Herpetosiphon gulosus: one gene and its partner. The protein of the gene in region 1 interacts with the protein of each later gene in a pairwise test. Links are inferred from orthologs where the notes say so. Each region holds a gene or a part of one and is shown on either strand. Other genes may lie near its edges. The genes, in order: groL and ABEB26_RS21050.

Evidence for each region.
Region 2: the proteins of groL (region 1) and ABEB26_RS21050 interact in binary tests that used the Escherichia coli proteins (3 or more experiments, as listed by UniProt). The link is inferred for Herpetosiphon gulosus from one-to-one orthologs.

What each region holds. Positions count from the first base shown.
Region 1 is NZ_BAABRU010000013.1:585-11,940, reverse strand. Bases 8,380-11,307 are described here. They hold groL (chaperonin GroEL), read left to right. Parts: upstream 8,380-8,985; coding sequence 8,986-10,629; downstream 10,630-11,307. Other genes in these bases: dapB (4-hydroxy-tetrahydrodipicolinate reductase), read left to right, coding at 10,732-11,307; groES (co-chaperone GroES), read left to right, coding at 8,645-8,947. Outside these bases: ABEB26_RS17490 (hypothetical protein), read right to left, coding at 1-272; ABEB26_RS17485 (alpha/beta fold hydrolase), read right to left, coding at 306-1,043; ABEB26_RS17480 (pyridoxal phosphate-dependent aminotransferase), read left to right, coding at 1,553-2,875; ABEB26_RS17475 (histidine phosphatase family protein), read left to right, coding at 2,878-3,501; ABEB26_RS17470 (AAA family ATPase), read left to right, coding at 3,571-4,707; ABEB26_RS17465 (DUF3226 domain-containing protein), read left to right, coding at 4,710-5,498; ABEB26_RS17460 (metallophosphoesterase family protein), read left to right, coding at 5,514-6,263; ABEB26_RS17455 (hypothetical protein), read left to right, coding at 6,296-6,829; ABEB26_RS17450 (LolA family protein), read right to left, coding at 6,826-7,746; ABEB26_RS17445 (RNA polymerase sigma factor), read right to left, coding at 7,730-8,323; more of dapB, read left to right, coding at 11,308-11,356.
Region 2 is NZ_BAABRU010000018.1:80,666-92,072, reverse strand. The notes cover bases 5,571-8,549. They hold ABEB26_RS21050 (extracellular solute-binding protein), read left to right. Parts: upstream 5,571-6,397; coding sequence 6,398-7,702; downstream 7,703-8,549. Other genes in these bases: ABEB26_RS21045 (carbohydrate ABC transporter permease), read left to right, coding at 7,870-8,549; ABEB26_RS21055 (ROK family transcriptional regulator), read left to right, coding at 5,571-6,288. In the rest of the region: ABEB26_RS21085 (O-acetyl-ADP-ribose deacetylase), read left to right, coding at 1-53; ABEB26_RS21080 (ADP-ribosylation/crystallin J1), read left to right, coding at 392-802; ABEB26_RS21075 (CPBP family intramembrane glutamic endopeptidase), read right to left, coding at 860-1,708; ABEB26_RS21070 (aspartate/glutamate racemase family protein), read left to right, coding at 1,884-2,579; ABEB26_RS21065 (tetratricopeptide repeat protein), read left to right, coding at 2,668-3,546; ABEB26_RS21060 (anaerobic glycerol-3-phosphate dehydrogenase subunit C), read right to left, coding at 3,539-4,900; more of ABEB26_RS21055, read left to right, coding at 5,044-5,570; more of ABEB26_RS21045, read left to right, coding at 8,550-8,907; ABEB26_RS21040 (ABC transporter permease subunit), read left to right, coding at 8,900-10,042; sucD (succinate--CoA ligase subunit alpha), read right to left, coding at 10,123-11,004; gmd (GDP-mannose 4,6-dehydratase), read right to left, coding at 11,209-11,407. UniProt on the Escherichia coli protein: Part of the ABC transporter complex MalEFGK involved in maltose/maltodextrin import. Binds maltose and higher maltodextrins such as maltotriose.

The DNA of each region.
Region 1 (11,356 bases):
ATTTGCGGGTCGTTGTTGCTCAACCAGAGCGTTGCTGCCAGATACAGCGGGTATAACGGGGCACGCAGCCAAGGGTAAGCAGCATAAAAACGCCAGCCTTGGCCTGTCAACAAATCGTGGGCAACCGCGAGGTATTCAACTTCATCATTCGCTGGTTGGTGGCTTGGCAACAGCCATAAGCCCAAACGCACAGCCGCCGCCCCAACCAACAAAAGGATTAATATCAGTCGATAGCGCCGAATTGTCGGCCACCAACGAAAACGTTCATTCATGCAATCAGCCAAGGTATTCAAGATAGCGCTGCATTATTGATCAAGTTGTTGCAATACGTCTAGCGCAGCTTGCACAGTTTGCTGTTGTTGCTCAGCATGGCTAATTGTGGCGGGCAAATCGCCCGATTGCTCACCATACCAGCCAAATTGGGCATGATTGCCGCCTTGAATTTCCACCCAACGGGTCGTGCTAGGCATTAATGGGCGGGCTGCTTCAATATCGGCCAAGGTTGCCAAGCCATCGTTGCTTGCATAAATCATGCTGCTAGCTAGCTCACGCTCAGCCAAGCTGTTCGAGGCCGTCGGGTAGGCCGCCAGCAGAATCAGGCCATCGATTGTATCGGGATGATCATAGGTATATTTCGCGGCCATTGCACCACCCAACGAGTGGCCGCCAAGCGCCCAATGCGCAATCTGCGGATAGGCCGCCAGCACCGCATCGGCACGGTTAGAGCCAAAAATCGCCATATTCAGCGGCATTGGCACAATTACCACCAAATAGCCAGCTTTGGCCAATTCATGGGCCAGCGGGGCATAAGCCGCAGGCGCAACTCGTGCCCCAGGGTAGAAAATCAGGCCCGTAGTTGGAGTGGTGCTTGGCTCAAAAATCAGCCAATCAGCTTCTGACACCGTGACGGTTTGGTCAGAAACTAAGGCTTCGCTGGCCGTTGGCATGGCAGCGGCTGGATTACTCGCCCACAGCACAAAGCCAGCAATCCCAATGATCAGCAGCAAAACTAAGCCTAGCGCAAGGCGTTTAATCAACTTCATCAGCGTACTCCTAGCATGTGTTTCAGTTGTATTCTACGCAGAATCCAGGATTGGGGATGAAGCGAAAGTCAAAAAGCAGAAATCAAAAGGCAAAATAGTAGGGGTCAGGGATCAGGGGCTAGGGGTCAGGTATTGAGCATAGCAGGATAATCACATCAATCTGTGTAATCTGTGGCTAAAATAACGTTCGTAAATCTGTATTTAACGCAGAGGCGCAGAGGAATGTGGCTATTGGCTATTGGCGCTAGGCTAGCGGAACAATTGTTAGTATTGCCAATCAATCCCCGATAGCCAACAGCCGATAGCCTTATCGTCCTTCGTGTTCTTCGTGCCCTTCGTGGATCAAAAACTTAACCTTCGTGCTCTTCGTGCCCTTCGTGGATCAACTTTGTCCTACAGGATTGCTCGAACTTGTCGCTGCTGCTTGACTGATGACATCTGCTATACTTAGGGACGCGAAATCGTCCCGCAAGCCAAACTGTTCCTCACAAACACCGAGGAGTGTAGCAATGACACTGATTGAAACGGTTGATGCCGCTCACTATTTCGAGCCAAAATCACCCGAACTGAGCAGCCAATCGATCTCCGCAATGGCGCGTGGCATGGTTGGTTCTGAAATTTTGCGAATTGCCGGTAATGTCCGCACGTTGCAAGCCCAAGGCCGCACAGTCTGTAATTTCACCGTCGGTGATTTTGCGCCTTCCCAGTTCCCAATTCCTGAAGCGTTGCGCGATGCAGCGATTGAATCATATAGCGCTGGCCGCACCAATTACCCACCAGCCGAAGGCGTGATGGCCTTGCGCAAAGCTGTGCTCAACCACTACGAACACCGTTTGGGGTTGCGCTATCCCTTAGAAAGCATTCAAATTATTTCGGGCGCACGGCCAGGTCTCTACGCAGCCTATGGCGTATTGATCGATCCAGGCGAAACGGTGGTCTATCCCGTGCCATCGTGGAACAACAATCACTACGCCTATCTCTGTGGCTCCAAGGCGATTGAAGTGCCAACTCGCCCTGAAGATGGCTTCTTGCCAACCGCCGAACTGCTTGCGCCATTCATCCAAGAAGCACGCTTGATCTCGATTAACTCGCCGCTCAACCCAGCAGGCACGATGATCTCGCCTGAGGAATTGCGCAAAATTAGCGAGTTGATTGTTAACGAAAATACGCGCCGCAAAGAGCTTGGTTTGCGCTTGCTCTATTTGGTTTACGACCAAATTTATTGGGAATTACAGCTTGGTGATATTCGCCACGTTACGCCTGTTGAAGTGATGCCCGAAATGTCGGCCTACACGATCTTCATTGATGGCATCTCCAAATCGTGGTCGGCGACGGGCTTGCGGGTTGGCTGGGTTGTAGCTCCGCCGCACATCACCGACCGCATCAAGGCCTTTTTGAATCACGTTGGCGCGTGGGCACCCCACCCAGAGCAAGAAGCCACCGCTCATATTTTGAATTCAATCGATGTGCTCGACAATTTCTATGCGCATATGCATAACGAAGTTCGCGCTCGCTTGAATTTGATCTACAACGCCGTGCAGGAAATGAAGGCCGCTGGTTTGCCAGTTGATGCAATTGCACCTCAAGGGGCGATTTATCTTTCCACCCAATTCGATTTGGTTGGCAAGAGCCTTGATGGCATGCCAATCACCAGCAATGCCCAAATTGGCGATATTTTGCTGGAGCAAGCAGGCGTGGCCTTGGTGCCATTCCAAGCCTTCGGCCTGCGCCAAGAAACCGGCTGGATGCGGCTCTCGGTTGGTGCGGTTTCAATCGCCGACGTTGAGCAATGTATCCCACGCATGCGAGCAATCTTGGAGCGCGTCAAGTAACGATGCCCGATCCACGTGGCCTGCGTTTGCTGCTAGCCCGCCATGGTGCGACCGCCTGGAACGAAGCGGGACGCTACCAAGGTCGTGCTGATGAAGGGCTAAGCCAGCGCGGTCAGGCTCAAGCTACCCAGCTTGGGCAGTGGCTTGTTGAAGAAACCCCCGAAATTGTGCTTCACAGTGGCGCACGTCGTACAGCCGAAACGCTGGCGCGTGCGCTGCCGCAGCATCAAGCAATCAGCGACCCTCGCTGGCGCGAAATTGATCATGGCGCATGGGAAGGCCTGACATATCGCCAAGTTTTAGATCAAGCTCCTGAGCAAGCCCGCGCCCATTGGAATGATCCCCTGCATATTCCGGCCCCCCAAGGCGAAACCCTGCTTGCTGTAGCTGAACGAGTCCAAACCGCCACCAACGATCTGATTGCAAACTATGCTGGACGTTCTGTCCTACTGGTTGCCCATGCTACTAGCCTGCAAGTGTTATGCTGCCAATTATTTCAAACTCCCCTCAAGCTTTATTGGCAATGGAAATTCGACCTGGGCAGCCTTTCGTGCCTCGAACTCTACCAAAGTGGCACGATCATCAACTGGCTCAATCGCGGCTACACCCGCCCTGCTAGCTGCTAGCTTTCAATAGACTTACAGCATCCGCTATGCTATGATCAATTGAGTCTATGCCCAAGCAAGGGGAATGTAATGTCTAATGAACTTCAACTTAAATCACTCATCATTCAGAATTTCCGGGGATTTGAAAACTTTCAGATTAACCAACTTGGTCGGGTAAACCTGATTGTTGGTAAAAATAATGTTGGTAAAACCTCTCTCTTAGAGGCAATCTTGCTCTATGCCAATCGTGGCTCAGGCGTAACTATTTATGATATTTTAAAAGACCGCGATGAGCATCGTCTTTTAGGTAGTATGCAAGATGATGAATCCAGCTATGAAGAGTTTTTTGCACTAAAAAATCTTTTTTTCGGAAGGGAAGATTTTACTGACTCGACTAAAACTATAGTTATTGGAGAGGATACTCAAAAAAATTTATCTCTTAAAGCACAATGGTATCAAAGACAAATTAATGATGATGACATTCCTATAAGTACACCAATAAAATTTGAAGATATCTCTTCAAGTGAAAACCCATTTCCAGGAATTAATCTTAGAATCAATAATGGAAAAGGCATGATATATAGTAGAATAGATAGGTATAATAGAAGAATCTCAAGGATAATTAATGATTCTCTAGAAATTAATTGTAATATTATTTATTCAAATAAAATCGATCCACAGCAACTAGGAAAATGGAGGGATATAAGTCTAATCGATGGTTTAGAATCTAATGTTATAGAAGCATTAAAAATAATAGAGCCAGATGTAAATTCCATAAATATGGTTAACTATCGAAATAATGATAAAAATACACGCCAACCATCTTCTTATCCTATACCTATCGTAAAACTCAATAGATATGATAAATTTATACCTCTAAAAAGTTTAGGTGATGGTATTAATAGAATATTTGCATTAATTTTAGCATTAGTGAATTCAAAAAATGGGGTTTTTATTATTGATGAGATTGAAAATGGTCTACATTACTCAATCTATCCTGATGTATGGAAATTGATTTTCAAGCTGGCTGAAACCTTGAATGTTCAAGTATTTGCAACAACCCATAATAAAGAATGTTTGAATGCCTTTAATAAAACTAACAAAAATCAGACGGCTCAATCAGGGCGATTAATTCGCTTGGGTCGTAAAAAGGGCAAAATCGTTGCAACTGAATACAATCAAAAAGATATGCAAGTGATCCTCGAACGTGATATTGAGGTACGCTAGCAATGGGACAGATTAATTTAATTCTGGTTGAGGGCAGCAACGACAAATTTATTTTGATCGAATTAATCAAGCGTAAACTTAACTCAACCATCAATAATCCAAGCCAAGACGATCATGATAAAGCATTAATTATTAAACATAATGATACCCGTTTACGTATTGAACAATCGGGCAGTAAAGAAAAAGTTATCCACAATTTAGAATTTATATTCAGTGGTTTTAATGATAGCCAGCAACAAACCCACGATAAAATCGCAATTATCGAAGAATTACGGGTTCGTTTAATGCAACAAGATGATGAAAATGATGATATTGTGATTGGCTTAATTCTTGATGCCGATAAAGATGCTCAAAAAACCTATGCTCAAGTCCATACGATATTAGCTGAAACGTACACTGATGTAGCTCCAATCATTCCCGTCGAGGGTTTAGTGCTGCACGCCGTTGACCAACCACGCATCGGCGTGTGGATTATGCCAAATAACCGCGATCAAGGCACAATCGAAGATTTTTTTATCAGCCTGATTCGGCCTGATGATGCGCTCTGGCAAGAAGTTCAACACACAATCAGCGCTGTCCGTGAAAAAGCCGACTTAAGATCGCTTATGTTTACTGAAAAGGATTTACGTAAAGCCCAAATATTCACATGGCTGGCTTGGCAGAAAAATCCAGTCGTCCAAATGAGCAAAGCCATAGAGCGCAACCACGCAGCTTTAGATTTAGAACGTGAATCGGTTGCATTATTTATCAATTGGATCAAACGGTTGTTCAATTTACCTGATTCAGCTTAATTTGGAGATTTGTATATGCCACGCTGGGCACTTTTGGCCGATGTTCATGGCAATCGCTTGGCTTTAGCCGCTGTTTTGACTGATCTTGGTCAGCGTAAGGTTGATCAGATAATCAACCTCGGTGATAGTGTGTATAGCGTGTTGCAGCCACGCTGGTGCGCTGAACAACTAGCCCAAGTTGCCAACATCTCAATCAGTGGCAACCAAGATCGCATCCTGTTTGAGGATGTTGCACCAGAGCAACAAAACCTGAGTTATCGCTTTGTTCAGGCTGATTTAGGCCCAAACGAGCGCAATTGGCTTGCCAACCAGCCAGCCACAGCGATTGTTGATGATATCTTTTGCTGCCACGGAACACCAAGCAGCGACACCACCTATTTACTGGAGCATGTCACACCGCACGGGGTATTGCTGCATTCTGAGAAAGCAATTTGCGTCGCAATTCAAGGCATCAGCCAATCGCTGATCGTTTGTGGTCATAGCCATATCGCCCGCACCGTGCAGCTTAGCAACGGCCAGTTGATCGTCAACCCAGGCAGCGTTGGCATCCCTGCGTATAATGATGACCAGCCTTATCCACATATTATGGAAGCAGGCAGCCCGCATGCCCGCTATGCGATCGTCGAACGCAACGCCCAAGGCTGGCAGGTGGAGCATTATGCGATTGGCTACGCTTGGCAACAGGCCGCCGCTACTGCTCAGCGCAATGGCCGTGAAAATTTGGCTCGTTGGCTGCAAACAGGCCGCGCCCAGCTCGATGATTAACATCCCCTTGCAACTTGAAAGGATCAGCCATTTTGACGCTTGATCAATGGTTTTATTTGGCGGCGCTCGGTTTAGGTTTAGCAATTATTGCGATCACCAAAATTCGCCGCCAGCCGCTCTGGCCTTCGCTCGAACGGATGCAACGCTCGTCGCGTTGGTTATTTATTCAGCCTTTGGTTTTGGCGAGCTGGCTAATCACGGCTGCTGGGGTGGGCTTTTTGGCCCGTGGTGCTGGGGTCAATTGGTGGTTAAGTGGCTTAATTGCCTTGGCTGGGGGCTTAGCGGTTGGTTTATTGCTTTATCGAATGATCATCGAACGCAGCATTGTGCAACAAGCAGGTACGGCGCAAAGCAAAGTTGGGCCAATCGGCCAATTGGGCGTGGTAGTCGAAGCTTTGCCCATCGATGGCTTTGGGATAGTCGCCTATGAACATCAAAAAGGCGCAGCCCGCATCAATGCCCGAGCGCTTGGTGGCCGAGCAATTGAGGCAGGCTGCGCGGTGATGATCGTTGAAGTCAATGAGCAAGGAGCAACTGTACTGCGCCTAGAATCGCTTGAAAACTAGCCGTAAATACAATATGGCGTAGTTTGCTCGATGATTGGGCTGCCAGCGGGGGCGGTATAGGTTTGCCATTCAGCGGGCAGCGCATCCAATTCAACTGTTTCATCAACCGTAAATTGCACCAAGGTTTCAGTCGTCAGGCCTTCATAGGTCTGGCTACTGGTAAATTTCCAAATCTGGCCAGTATTGGCATCAATCCAAGCTGTGCCAATAGTGCTGCCAAGATCGACAACGGTGAGCTGGCGACCATCAAGTTCTTCAGTGCCAATGATTGTGGCATTGGGGAAATTGCTGTCTGAGCCAAACGCCACACTGCCTACCCATTGTTCCAAGCTAATCGAACATTCGTCGAACGGTGCTTTGACTGAAGTATTATCGTGGGCGTTGTAATTCCAAAAGTAGTTTTCATCGACGATGGTTGGCCCCATTTGATAGCCGACTGGTTGACCGTTCAGCGATTGGCGGGCTGGTTGATAGAGCAAAATATGCGATTGGCCTTGCACCAGCCAAATCTCATCGCGATAATGCTCATCGATTTGACCATCGCTGCCGGTGGTCGAAATTTCAATCGCGATATGACGAGCCTTGCCATTAGCCACAATTGGCTGGCTAGCAAAGGTTTCGGCGCGTTGTAGCAACTCGGCGGCTGAAACGCTATGGGTTGGTTGATTGAGGCCAAATCCTAATCCCAAGGCCATGGCGACACTACAGGCCGCCATGGCAAGCGCACGAACTGGCCGCTGTTTAAACAATGTTTGCATGAAATTTCCTCGCTTAATTGGTGGCTGGAGTCCAGCCTGAATTTGTTGAATTGTTGCTTGTGATGGGCTGAATCGCTGGGATTGCCCGATTAATTGCTGGACAAGCTCGCTCGTTTCTAGCTCAGCCAAAGCATGCTCAAGCTCAGATTGATTGGTCATCGGTGAGCCTCCGTTTGAGTTGTTCAAGCGCTCGATAGGCGGCCATTTTGACCGCAGCCTCGCGTTTGCCCAGAATTTGGGCAATTGTGGCATAAGGCAATTGGGCAAAAAAGCGCAGTTGAAGCAACTCTTGCTGTTCAGGGGTAAGTTGGGCTAGGGCTTGATGCAATAAACGCTGTTGTTCAAGCTCAAGCATAGTTAATTCGGGCGAAGCTTGCTGGCTCGCCAATTCAGCTGATAATTGGGTTTGCTGGCGACTTCGTTGGCCTCGCCGATAGAAATCGACCAAACAGCGCCGCACAATCGTAAATAGCCAGCCAACAAATGGCCCATTGGGCTTGAATTGAGCAAGGCTCTGCCAAGCTCGCTCGAAGGCTAGCGCCGCAACTTCCTCAGCATCGTGGTGCTGTTGCAAACGGGCCATCAGAAACCGATAAACAGGCGTGATATAGCGTTGGTACAAGCGCAAAAAGGCCTCATGATCGCCCGCCACTGCCAACGCCACATCACGATGATCATCACGAGTTTGCTGATCGAATGGCGTTGTTTCTGCAACGAGCCGCTGGATCAATGCCATACATCAGCCTCCTCATATAGTCTGAATCTGCAATGGCCTTGCACTCAATACATCGTTGATGATGCGCAAAAAGTAACAGGCTTGGTCAAATGAGCACGCTTGCTACGATTTTACTCAATTCTAACAATCGCTTAACGCAGCTAAATCAGGCTAGCAGCACGATTTTTGCCCTTCAGAATGAGCTAAATCGCTTTAGCACTCTCAGCCCAAGAGTGATAAACACAGCCTTGACAAGCTTAATAGAACCACATACACTAGCACTTGGATTTAGCACTCATCACAGTAGATTGCTAAATGGTCAACTAAGGAGGACACATAACCATGTCTGATTTCCGGATTCGCCCCTTGGCCGATCGTGTGGTGATCAAGCCTCAAGCCAAAGAAGAAAAAACCAAAAGTGGCTTGTTCCTGCCCGACACAGCGAATAAAGAAAAGCCTCAAGAAGGCCTCGTTGTGGCCGTTGGTGAAGGCAAGTTGGATGATAACGGCAAGCGCGTGCCAGTTGCAGTGCAAGTTGGTGATCGGGTGCTGTTTGCCAAATATGCTGGCACCGAGATCAAGTTGGACGACGAAGATTATTTGATTTTGGCTGAAAAAGATATTTTGGCCGTCGTTCAAGGCTAAGGCTAATTCGCGACGCTTCTTAGGAGGATTATTTACCAATGGCAAAGCAAGTTGCTTTTAATGAAGAAGCCCGCCGCGCTCTCAAACGTGGCGTGGATGTGGTTGCAGATGCAGTTAAGACGACCTTGGGGCCACGCGGTCGCAACGTCGCTATCGATAAAAAATTCGGCTCACCAACCGTAACCCACGACGGCGTTACCGTTGCTAAAGAAATCGAATTGAAAGACCCATTTGAAAACATGGGCGCTCGCTTGTTGGTTGAAGCCGCAACCAAAACCAACGATGTTGCTGGTGACGGTACGACCACCGCAACCGTTTTGGCTCAAGCAATTGTCCACGAAGGCTTACGCCAAGTGGCTGCTGGCGCTAACTCGATGATGATCAAGCGTGGCTTGGACAAAGGCACTGCCGTTTTGTTGCAAGCAATCCGCGATTTGGCCAAGCCAGTCAACGATCGCACCGACATCTCAAGCGTTGCCACCATCTCAGCTGCCGATTCGTCAATTGGCGATTTGATTGCTGAAGTGATGGACAAAGTTGGTAAAGACGGCGTTATCACCGTTGAAGAAGGCAAAGGCTTGGGCTACGAAACCGAATATACCGAAGGTATGCAATTCGATCGTGGCTACATCTCAGCCTACTTCGTCACCAACAGCGACCGCATGGAATCAGATTTGGAAGACCCTTACATTTTGATCACCGACAAGAAGATCAGCTCGATCCAAGAAATCTTGCCAGTGCTCGAAAAAGTCTTGCAATTCACCAAGAACTTCGTAATTATCGCTGAAGACATCGACGGCGAAGCCTTGCCAACCCTCGTGTTGAACAAATTGCGCGGCACGATCAACGTGTTGGCAATCAAAGCGCCTGGCTTCGGCGATCGCCGCAAAGCCATGTTGCAAGATATTGCCATCCTCACCGGTGGTACGGTTATCAGCGAAGAAATTGGCCGCAAGCTTGACAGCGCCACGGTCGAAGATTTGGGCCGCGCTCGCCGCGTGATTGCCAACAAAGACGAAACCACGGTTATCGAAGGCCGCGGCGACGAAGAAGCAATCAAAGCTCGGATCGAACAAATTCGTGCTCAAATTGAAACTACCACCAGCGATTTCGATCGCGAGAAACTGCAAGAACGCTTGGCCAAATTGGCTGGTGGCGTGGCAGTGCTCAAGGTTGGTGCTGCAACCGAGCCAGAATTGAAAGAACGCAAGCACCGCGTCGAAGATGCGCTCTCAACCGCTCGTGCAGCTGTTGAAGAAGGTATCGTACCTGGTGGCGGGATTGCCTTGTTGAGCGTGTTGCCAGCCTTGGATAGCGTTGTGCCAGCCAACCAAGACGAAAAAGCTGCTGTCTTGATTCTGCGCCGCGCCTTGGAAGAACCAATTCGCCAATTGGCTCGCAACGCTGGTGAAGATGGTGCCGTGATTATCGACACCGTGCGCCGCTTGCAAAAAGATCAAGGCGACTCAACCCTTGGCTACAACGTCATCACTGGCGAATATGGCTCAATGGTCGAAATGGGTATCATCGACCCAGCCAAGGTAACTCGCTCGGCCTTGCAAAACGCCGTCTCGATTGCCTCGATGATCTTGACCACCGATGCCTTGGTCGCCGATATCCCAGAAAAAGAAGCTGCACCAGCTCCTGGCGGTATGGGTGGCATGGGCGGCATGGATTTCTAATCCAGCCCAAGTGGCAACCCAAAACCCCTGTTGTTCAACTGAACAACGGGGGTTTTGCTTTAACCTGTATCATAGAGTTGGCACAATTTAGAAGGATTTTTTATGTCAATTCGGGTATGTTTAGCTGGGGCAACTGGCTGGGCTGGCTCGGCGCTTGCCCAAGGCATCGCCCAAACCAATGATTTGAGTTTGGTTGCAGCAGTATCACGTAGCCATGCAGGCCAACAGTTGGGTATTGTCTTGAATCAGCCTAAGCTGGATTGTTCAGTATTCGCCACCGCCGAGGAAGCGTTGAGCCAGCCCTGCGATGTGTTTGTTGAATACACCAAGCCTGCTGTAGCACTCAACAATGTGTTACAAGCCTTGGCGCAGGGATCGCATGTGGTGATTGGCACATCGGGCTTAGATGATGCAGCCTATGCCATAATCCACGAGGCTGCGCTAAAAGCCCAACGTGGAGTGCTAGCGGTCGGCAACTTTGCATTAACCGTGGTGTTATTGCAAAAATTTGCCACAATTGCAGCGCGTTACATTCCGTATAGCGAAATTATCGATTATGCCAGTGACAAGAAAATCGATGCGCCGAGCGGAACAGCCCGCGAATTAGCCTATCGCTTAGGCCAAGTGCGTGATTCAGCCCAAACCGTGCCAACCGAAGAGATTGTAGGCGACCAAGCAACCCGTGGTGCACGAATGGCAGAGCAACAGGTACATTCAGTCCGTTTGC
Region 2 (11,407 bases), on another replicon or contig:
CAGTTTATCAAGCCTATTGTGCCGCGTGGGCAATCTATCAAACCAATCTCTAACCCATGCATCCAATTTATTCAACCTAGATGTATATAGCTATATAAGGCTTGATCCACTATCAAGACCAAGCACATGCCAACTATCCCATTGAGTCAGTTGTCGGCGGGTGATTCAATTGTGGTATGGTTCATGCTTTGGATTCCTGACATGCAGTTGATAGTGGATTAAGCCAAATTAGGCCAAAAATCCCTTGATTAATCACCAAATTTCATGCAAAATTAAAATCTGATTTGTATCTAAATAGATGTGGAATAATTTGAGTGTGATGTGACCTTTAGACGATACGTTATAGCTTCTTACAATCACACCTTGGTGGCACAAGGGAAAGGACAAGCAGATGATCCTATATCGACCTGTTGGGTTAGAAGAACTAACATTAATTGCGCAAGCGGGCTATCGTTCATTCCCAGCACAATTGGCCGAGCCACCAATTGCTTATCCCATCCTCAACCTTGAGTATGCCAGCCATGTTGCTGAATCAGTCAAAACCAAGGATGCCCAGGCTGGTTACGCTGGGTTTGTGGCTGAATTTGAAATTAGCGAACAATATGCCCGCCAATTTACGGTTAAATCGGTCGGCATTCGTCGCCGTCATCGTGAACTTTTAGTGCCAATCGAAGAATTTCACAATTTCAACACGCGCATTCTTGGCCATATCAAGGTGATTGCCTCGTTCTATGGCAAGCAATTTCGTGGGATGGTTAACCCTGTAACTGCCCTACCCACCTTCATCTCACCTGTTTTGTAACTAAACAGAGGCTCCTGTTCAGTTGAGCAGGAGCCTTTTTTGTAGGATATCCAAGGGTTATTGTTGATATTTTGTTCGCCGCCAAACCAACCACGCTAATAATCCCACGACGAGTGCCAAACCAACTCCAAATTCATCAATCACATAGGGCGTGATGGCATTTTTGCTGGTCAGCGGATTAAAAACAGTTTGAATGAAGATATTATGGCTAGCATGTAACAGCACTGCTGGCCAAACACTGGCTGATTTTAGGCGCAACCACGCCATGACAAAGCTCAGGCCAATCACTAAAATTGTGAAACAGCACAAGCCAAACCACAATGGTGCACCAGCATTGTTATACTCAACGAGCAAAATTGCAGGATAATGCCAGATCGCCCAAATAACCCCGCTGATTGCAGCAGTTGCTACCAACGAATAGCGTTTGCTCAACTCGGGCACTAAAAATCCACGCCAGCCCAATTCTTCGCCAAATGCCAATACTGCCGATCGAACGATGCCAACTGTTGCGACCTCGCCAAGATAGACCCAAAATCCACTAATGGCCAATGGTGTGGCGAGGCCAACCTGGCTTGCCAAGGCTTGTAATGAAAAATCACCGATGCCACTCAGCCAAACTACGCTATACACCACTAGACCATAGCCCAAAGGTAAACTATAGCTGATCAATAAATCCTTGGGTGCTGAGATTTTCCAGCCTAAACCTGCTAAGCGCCGCTCGAAAACTAATTGGGTGATGATTGCGGCTAGCGCTGGACTGAAGATCAAACCTAATCCAAACGCCTCTTGGGGATTTGAGCCAACCAAAAAATAATAACAAATGCTGGTTAAAACTGTGGTTAGCAGCAAAAATATGGCGATTTTCGCACCCAGGTTGTTTGATGATGCAGCTTGAGACTGGTTCAAGGTAATGCTCCTATGCTCAAAAACGAACAAGCTGAGCATACTTTCCACTTGTCACAAGCCAATCGCAGCGCTGTCGCAGAATTGTCGTAAGCAAAAGCGCGTATTATAGGCGGCGTAGCATATGGCCAACCAACCATTGCTCCATTTTGATGTTTGCTGTACCAAGGAGCTTTGCATGAAAACGATTGGCCTCATTGGCGGGATGAGTTGGGAATCGAGCGTCAGTTATTATCAGGTGCTCAACCAAGCGGTAAAACAGCGTTTTGGCGGTTTGCATTCAGCCAAATGTGTGCTCTACTCGGTCGATTTTGCCGAAATTGCTGCGTTGCAAAAGGCTGATCAATGGGAAACTGCTGGGGAAATTTTGGCCCAAACTGCCCGCAATTTGGTGGCGGCTGGTGCTGAATGTATTGTGCTTTGCACTAACACCATGCATTTAGTGGCAACCGCAATTGAGCAAGCGGTCGAAGTGCCATTCATTCATATCGTCGATCCAACGGCGGCAGCGATTCAGCAGCAACAATTAACCACAATTGGTTTGCTTGGCACACGCTTCACCATGGAGCACGATTTTTATGCTGGGCGTTTGCGCCAACGCTACGGCTTGGCAGTCGTCACCCCTGAGCCAGAACAGCGTGACGAAATTCATCGGATCATTTTCGATGAATTGTGCCTTGGCAAAATCGAAGCTAGCTCCAAAGCCTATTATTTGGCGGTGATTAACGATCTGGTGGCAGGCGGAGCACAGGGCATTATTTTGGGCTGCACCGAAATTGGCTTGTTGATTAACCAAGCTGATTGCGATGTGCCACTGTTCGATACCACCTTGTTGCATGGTCAGGCAGCAGTGGCTTGGAGTTTAGCAAAATAGCACAAATTTTCAAGGTTGTGACACTCGTTGTCACAACCTTGGGCGATACTTAACCCTGATACGAGTATATATAACAAGGGGTTGAGCTATGGCAACAATCATGACGGCGCAACGGCAGGAACGACGACAGCTAACCACTGGAATACGGGTTGGTCGAGCGGTGATGCTAATGCCAGAACTTGTGGTGTTTCCAGCGCTCTGTGGCTTGTACTTTTTAACCAATCAAGCAGTTGGCGTGGCTTTGCTCGGCGAGTTGTTGATTGGCTTATTTGTTGCTCGGATTGCCTTAGTTTGGTACGCTGGACGCGCTTGGGCACGCGGTTCGTATGCCCAAGCTGAACGCCTCGTTTTATGGTCGCTGCGGATTTACCCCGATTCGGCTGATGCTTGGTTGGCAATGGGTTCGATTCAATTAGCTCAAGGTGAAACCGAAGCTGCGATCAAAGCGATCGAACGGGCCGACCAACTCTATCCATTTCACGCCCCAATTTACTTAGAAATGAGCCGCGCTTTGGCTGCTCACGGCGATTGGAACGAAGCTCGCCATTATGCCAGCATGGCCTTGGTGTTGGATGAGCAATTGGCTTTGAGCTATAGCCACAATGCCTTGTTGAGTTTGCATTTCGATGAAGCCAGCCAAACGACCAAGCAATGGATCGAAGCAGGCTTGGCCTTAGCGCCTCATGTTGCTGCCAAAGCCAGCCTGTATGTTGCCCGCGCTGAATTGGCCTTTTTGGCTAACGACGAGCGCCAAGTCCAATTGGCCTTAGATCAAGCTGAACTTTTATTGAATGGCTGCCCAATTCCCCAACAAGCTGAATTGCTCTATCGAATTGGCCAATTGCAACGTAGCTTTGGTCAGGTTGATGCCGCCCGCTCAAGCTTTGAACGAATCGAATACTCCGACCGCGAAGGTGGCTATGTTCATGCGGCATGGCGAGCCAAAGTTGAAACCAGCGTCAGCTAAGTTGGCGCTGCTGATCAAACCGTCGATAGGCCTCGGCTAAAAGCTCCACGGGATGACGGGTTGCCAAGCCCGTCCCGTGGCTAATTTGCCAGCGACAGGTTTCGCTATCACACAGCACCGTATCAGCAGGATGTTGGTTGGCCCACTCAAATAATGGTTTACCCACATCCATCGCGATTGGGTATTTTTCGGTTTTTAGGCCATAGGTGCCAGCAATCCCACAACAGGCTGCTTGGCTTCGCTCAATCTGCAAGCCTGGAATATGCGCCAAAATATCGCGGGCTGGCAATCCGATGCGATGGGCTTTTAATTGACAGGGCGGATGATAGGGCAAGGTTTCTTCGATTGCGCCCAGGTTGCGATCAAATTTGCCTGCCTCGTCAAGCAAACGCAAATATTCAAAAATATCGTAGGTTTGTTCGGCCACCAATTGAACCTCGGGATCATGCCAGCCCAACAATTCGGGGGCTTCATCTTTGAGGGTTAAGGTACAACTGGTCGAAGTGCCTACCACCACATAGCCTTGGCGAATCCATGGCAATAAGGCATGTACATTGGCGGTATGATAACGGCGGGCTGCATTAAATTCACCATTGGAAAGCATCGGCAACCCACAACAACCTTGATTAGCCAACACCACCTCGCAACCATTGCGGGTCAGCACTTCTAGGGCAGCCTTGCCAACGTGCGGCTCATAATAATTGGTTGAGCAACCATGAAAATAAACGACTTTGCGCGAAATTGTCGAAGTTGCTGGTTTTTGCGTTTGAGTTTGCACCAAACGACGTTGCTCAAGTGGCACAAGCGCGGTGCGGCTGAGCCACGAACGCAGGCCATACGTCCAGCGCAAAGGCGTGGCAGCGCGGGGCAGATGTTTGCGTGCCCAGCCGCGCAAGGTATAGCCAGCCCACTGGGGTAGCGGCGCACGCCGATCAATCTTAAATAATTTTTCAATCAACCAACGAATTGGCCGATTGCTCATTGTCCAATTGGCCAGCGGGGCGAAGGGCGTGCCCAGCATGCCCAACAACTCCGAGCGCCCAAGCATGCGATTGCGCAAGGGCAAGCCATGTTCGCGCACCATCTGCGCCCGGGCACGGGCATTGAGTTCAGCGATCGGCACGCCAGTTGGGCAAACCTCGTTGCACACCCGACAGCCCGAGCAATAATCCACCGAATGATCGGGCGAATGCTCAGCTTGGTCATGGCGAAAACGCCCAGCTTGCGGACCAACATATTTTGGGCCAGGAAACTGATCGGTGACCGCTGCTACCGGACATGCGGTCGTACAAATATTACATTTAATACAAAAATCGAGCGATTGCTCCAGCCTGATTGATAATCGATCATCCATAGCGACAAGCCTCAATTACGATTTAAAGCTTTAGAATGGCCTAAATCGCATTCTATCATAAAACAGTCATGTTTGTTTGTTGTCTTGACAAAGTACCAAATAGTTGCTAAAATCGGAGCCACTTACCAAGTAGGAGCTTGCAAATGAATCGTCCTTCGGCATTGACAGCTGATCTGAGTTTGATGCGAGAACTCAACCGCGCCCTGGTACTCCAGTTAATTCGGCGTGAAGGACGGATTTCGCGGGCAGATATCGCCAAGCACACCAAGTTAAGTCGTTCGACCGTTTCAAGCATCATTAACGATCTGATTGACGCAAGCCTTGTTACGGAAACGGGTATTGGTACCTCAAAAGGTGGCCGACGGCCAATTATCCTCGAATTCAATTATCAAGCTAATTATATTATTGGGCTTGATGTTTCGCGCAACGCTGTTAGTGCCGTTATTACCGATTTGAACGCCCGAATCTGTTCACGTCGTCAAATTTCCTTCAATGTTAACGATGGCCCCACGGTTGGAATGCCGCTGATCAAACAATTGATTAGCACGATGCTGACCGAATCGCCGGTTGGTCGTGGCCGCATTAGCGCGATTGGGGTTGGTGTGCCTGGCCCATTGGATTTCCGTAATGGCCGCACAATTGCCCCGCCAGTCATGCCTGGCTGGGATAATGTGCCAATTCGCGAAGAGTTAAGCCAAACCTTCCGCTTGCCCGTATCAATTGATAACGATGCCAACTTAGCCGCAATGGCCGAGTATCGTTGGGGAGCAGGCCAAGGCGCACAAAACATGGTCTACTTATATATGAGTAGCGCCGGGATTGGCGCTGGCTTGATTATTGATAGTCATTTGTTCCGTGGCTCAATCGGCAGCGCTGGCGAGGTTGGTCACACCACCCTCAGCGTCGAAAACGACGAGTCATTTGGGCCAATCAACGCTGGCTCACTCGAAGCCTTGGCCTCACAAATCACAGTTTTACGGCTAGCCCGTGAGCAAAAGCTGATTAGTGCTGATGATGATGTGCATGCCTTGGTGCGTAAAGCCGAGAGCAGCCCCGAGATTCAAGCTATTTTGCGGCGAACTGCCCACTATCTTGGTGTGGCAATTGCCAGTATCATTAATATATTCAATCCTGATCGGGTTGTGATTGGCGGGGTTATTCCGGAAACCTCACCATTATTAATCGAGACTATTCGTGCAACGGTGGCGCGACGCGCTTTATCGATTGCAGTGAATAATACCTCGATTGTGCCCGGCGCACTAGGCCGCAATGTCGCCGCCTTGGGAGCCGCAGCCCTTGCTACCGAGCGCTTATTTGCGCCGCCAGCCCTGGAACGCCCTGCAACTTTAGGGGTGCACTCCAACGAGGTTGGTTCGTTGGCAAGCTAACACTTGTCCTTGATGGAGCGTGGCCTAGCGTCACGTGCTTATATTCACCTGTTCGCCCTAATCGGCACGGTAACAGATTTTTCAATATGGTACAAAGGAGTGTACAGCAATGAAGCGTATTTTGAGCTTCCTGCTCGTCAGTATCATGATGGTCGGTTTATTGGCAGCTTGTGGTAGCGAAAGCACCCCAACTGCTGCGCCAACCACTGCAGCAGAACCAACCGCCGCCCCAACTACTGTGGCAGAAGCAACTGCCGAACCAACCGCTGCAACTACAGAAGCAACCGCTGCTCCCGAAGCAACTACCGCCCCAACTACTGGTGGCATGGCAGCAACTGGCGATATCACCTTGTGGCACGCTTACAGCACCGGTGGCGCTGAAGATGCAACCTTGACCGAGTTGATTGAAAAAGCCAAGGCTGCTTTCCCAGATGCTAACATTAGCGTCTTGCAAGTACCATTCGACCAAGTATTCAGCAAGTTTGAAAACGACGTTGCTGCTGCTGGTGGCCCAGACTTGCTCTTGGCTCCCAACGATAGCTTGGGCGATTTGGCTCGCAAGAACTTGTTGGCCGACCTCGATGCTTACAAAGCCAACTTGACCAACATCGCTCCTGCTGGCGTTGCTGGGATGTCGGTTGATGGCAAGCTCTACGGGATTCCAGAATCATTCAAAGCTGTTGCTTTATACTACAACAAATCAACCGTAGCAACCCCACCAGCAACTACCGATGAGTTGTTGCAAATGGTCAAAGATGGCAAGAAATTGGTCTTGAACCAAAGCGCCTACCACAACTTTGGCTTCTTCCAAGCCTTCGGTGCTAGCTTGTTCACCGCCGACAAGTCATGTGGCTTGGTCGATGGTGGCGGCGATGCTTTGAAGTATTTACAAGATCTCAAAGCTGCTGGCGCAACCTTCTCAACCGACGGTGCTCAAGCTGATGCCCTCTTCCGCGAAGGCCAAGCTGACATGATCATCAACGGGCCATGGGTTTTGGCCGATTACCAAACTGCTTTGACAGACAAACTTGGTGTTGCCGCAATGCCTGCTGGGCCTAAGGGTCCTGCTGGTCCATTGACTGGCGTTGACGGCTTCTATGTCAACATCAACAGCCAAAATATTGAAGGTGCAGTTGCTTTGGCAATGTACTTGACCAACACCGAATCACAAAAAATCTACACCGAAAAAGCTGGCCACGTTCCAGCCGATGTCAACGTTGTGCCAACCGACGCGTTGGTGCTCGGCTTCAGCCAAGCTGCTTCAACTGGCTACGCTCGCCCACAAGACCAAGAACTTAACAACTTCTGGACTCCAGTTGGCGATGCCGTAACTAAAGCACTCGATGGCGGCGAAGATGCAACTAAGGCGATCACCGATGCCTGTGCTGCAATGGATACCGCTAACGGTAAATAAGGCAATCAACCGACCCGTTCCTTCCTTGTGAGGGAACGGGTCGCGCCAAGGCTATGGTGGGCTTACCTAAAGATAGTGCTGTAACGATGCCGTAGTCTGGCCTGTTCCTCGCTCACGCGATACCAAATCATCACAGACCCCGCCCCTGTCAGCAAAGGAGCCACGCCATGGCATCGGCAGAAAGCAGCGTCGAGCGTGCTAGTGATAGCGCCATCCCACGACCTTCGTGGTGGGCACGCACCAGAAGCTCACGAACCGCCTATACCTATCTTTTTCCCGCTCTGATCGTGATGTCAATCATCACGTTCTATCCGATTCTCTACCAATTTTGGATGTCGCTAACCGACTTTGGCCCATCCAACATCAATCCTCTGGCCAAAAACTATACGCCCCCCAAATATGTGGGCTTTGAAAACTATCAATTAATTTTGCAAGATAAGTTGGCTACCAAAAATGCCGACTTAGCCAGCTTCAAATTCTGGCGAACCTTAGGCTTCAACATTTGGTGGACATTCTCGAATGTGATTTTTCACGTTTCATTGGGGATCGTCATCGCAGTAATGTTGAACGTTGAGGGTTTGTGGTTTAAGAAGATCTATCGCGCAATTTATATCTTGCCCATGGTGCTGCCACAGTTGGTTATTGCCACAATTTGGCGCAATATGTTCGATGGGCAATATGGCGCGATCAATTTGATGTTGAAGATCTTTCTTGGCCCAGCCTTCCCCAGCGGTGGGATTGATTGGCTCCAGCGGATTGAGCCAGTCGCCTTTGGCTTGCCACTTTCGTACTTTGCCATGCTAATCGCTAATATTTGGCTGGGCTGGCCCTTTATGACAATTGTGGCTACCGGTGCACTCCAGAGTATCCCCAAAGAATTGTATGAGGCGGCCTCAATTGATGGCGCAACTGGCTGGAATAAATTCTGGACAATTACGCTGCCATTGCTCCGCCCCGCCATGGTTCCTGCAACCATCTTGGGGATTATCCAAACCTTCAATCTGTTCCATGTGATTTATTTTATCAGTGGTGGCGGCCCACTCGGCCAAACCGAAATCTTGGTGACCCAAGCCTATAAGCTGATCAATAATAACTCCTTGTTTGGGATTGGGGCCGCATTTAGCGTCTTTATCTTTATTATTCTTGGCTGTATCTCGGCAATTACCGCCAGAATTTCACGAGTAGCGGAGTCATACGATGGCTAATTCATCTATTGCACAACCGACCAGCCGCAAAGGCCTGTTTGCTCGTGGGCGCGGTGCTGGCCGTCAATTGGAATGGTGGCAACAATTGCTGTTGCAAGCCTTTTGCTTGACAGTGGCAGTTTCAGTCTTGTTTCCTATTATGTGGATCGTCACGCTTTCATTCAAGGAAGCAGGCAGTGCCCGACCACTCAAATTGGAAGTTATTCCACCGTCAATTTCATCAATCACATTAAGCTCCTATCAAGCAGTGATTGAGCAGCCGCTGTCGAAATCGGCAGGCGATATCTCGTTCTGGAAGTTGATGGGCAATAGCTTTTTCTTGGCAGCAGGGGTCTCGTTCTTCTCGGTAATGATCGGGGTTGCCGCAGCTTATGCCTTCTCGCGCTTGAACTTTGTCGGTCGTAAGCTGATTTTCTTGAGCATTGGCTTTATTTTGTTGATGCCAGGGATTGCCACACTTGCGCCACTTTTTGCGATGTTGGCCAAAATTAGCACCAGCCTTGAGATCTTACGGATCATTTATTTCACGATGGCAGGCTTGCTGGTCGCTGGTTTAGCGCTGATGACGATCTCACGGATTCGCTCCGATGATTTTCGGGCTGGCTCAGCTGCATTCTTAGTTGGTGGTTTAGCGGTGGCTGCACTGTTTTTATGGGGCGGCATGCAGATTGAAATTCCTAAAAATGCCCGACCATTTGAACTTGGCCGCTCGCTGTATGGCGTAGGCTTGGCCATGATCTCTGGCGCTTTACCATTCGCAATCTGGAATCTCAAAGGCTATCTGGATACGATTCCCAAGGAATTGGAAGAAGCCGCGATTATTGACGGCGCTTCACCCAACCAAATCTTCTTCCGAATTATTCTGCCGTTGGCAACCCCAGCCCTAGCCGTAACTGCCTTCCTTGGCTTTATGGCTGGTTGGACAGAGTTTGCCTTGACCGCACGCTTTATCAACAAGGCCGAAAATTATACTTTGGCAATTGCCTTGCAAACCATGACTGGCCAATATGCCACGGTTTCATGGTCGAATTTTGCGGCGATGTCGATTATGATTTCGCTGCCAGTCTCGATTGTCTATCTGGCGTTGCAAAAATATATCGTTGGTGGCTTAACCTTGGGCGGGGTAAAAGGTTAATCAGCCTAGCGGGCTTTTGGTATCGCAAACAAAAAACCACTCCAGCAATTGGAGTGGTTTTTTCGTGCCAACTAATTGGCTTATTTGCCAAGGCTTTCGGCAACCAACTTTGCGATATCGGTGGGCAATTTGGCAACTTTCGCGCCAACTGCTTCCAATGCCGTAATTTTTTCTTGGGCAGTGCCTTCGCCACCAGCGCCGATAATTGCGCCAGCATGGCCCATGCGCTTGCCTGGAGGAGCCGATTGACCAGCGATAAACGAGACCACTGGCTTGGTGACATTTTCCTTGATAAAGGCGGCGGCATCTTGTTCAGCATTACCACCAATTTCACCAATCAACACGATCGCTTCGGTGGCTGGATCAGCTTGGAACATTGCCAAGACATCGATAAAGTTGGTGCCAATGATTGGGTCGCCACCAATCCCGACGATTGAGGTTTGGCCAAGGCCAATGCGCGTCAAGGCATCGACCGCTTCATAGGTCAATGTACCCGATTTTGAGACCACACCAACTGGGCCGGGCTTGGCAATTGAGCCGGGGATGATCCCCAATTTGGCTTCGCCGGGGGTCAGCAAGCCGGGGCAGTTTGGCCCGATCAAGCGTGAGCCTTTGAGCTTAACAAACTCATAGGTTGCCACCATATCCAGTGCTGGCACGCCTTCAGTGATACAAACGATCAACGGAATGCCTGCATCAGCGGCTTCGCGGACGGCATCGGGAGCAAACGCTGCTGGCACATAAATCACGGTTGCGTTTGCGCCAGTTTCTTTGACGGCTTGCTTGACCGTATTGAATACAGGCACACGGCCATCAACGGCTTTTTGGCCGCCGCGACCAGGCGTAACCCCACCGACCAAATTTGTGCCATATTCCAGCATTTGGCGCGAATGAAACTCACCTTCGCGGCCTGTAATCCCCTGCACAATCAGGCGGGTATTTTTATCAGCCAAAATACTCAATGGAAATGTCCTCCTTGACAGAAAATCAAAAGGCAAAAGTCAAAAGGCAAAATGACACTGAAAATCAAAGGGCAAAAGTCAAAAGGCAAAATGGCTATAATTAGTAGACCTACTTTTGACTTCTGCTGTAATGAAAATCAACGGACAAATGACCATGTTTGTTCGTTAACCCTACTTCTGACTTTTTACTTCTGCCTTTTGCCTTTAAATACGGTATTCATGTTTCAATAATTCGAGGTCGGCTTCGACCATCATGGTCACCAGTTGCTCGAAGGGCGTTTCTGGTTGCCAGCCTAAAATACGCTTGGCCTTGGCTGGGTCGCCAATCAACAAGTCCACTTCGGCAGGCCGCATAAAGCGTTCGTCGATTTTTACATAGTCGGCATAATTCAAGCCAACATGG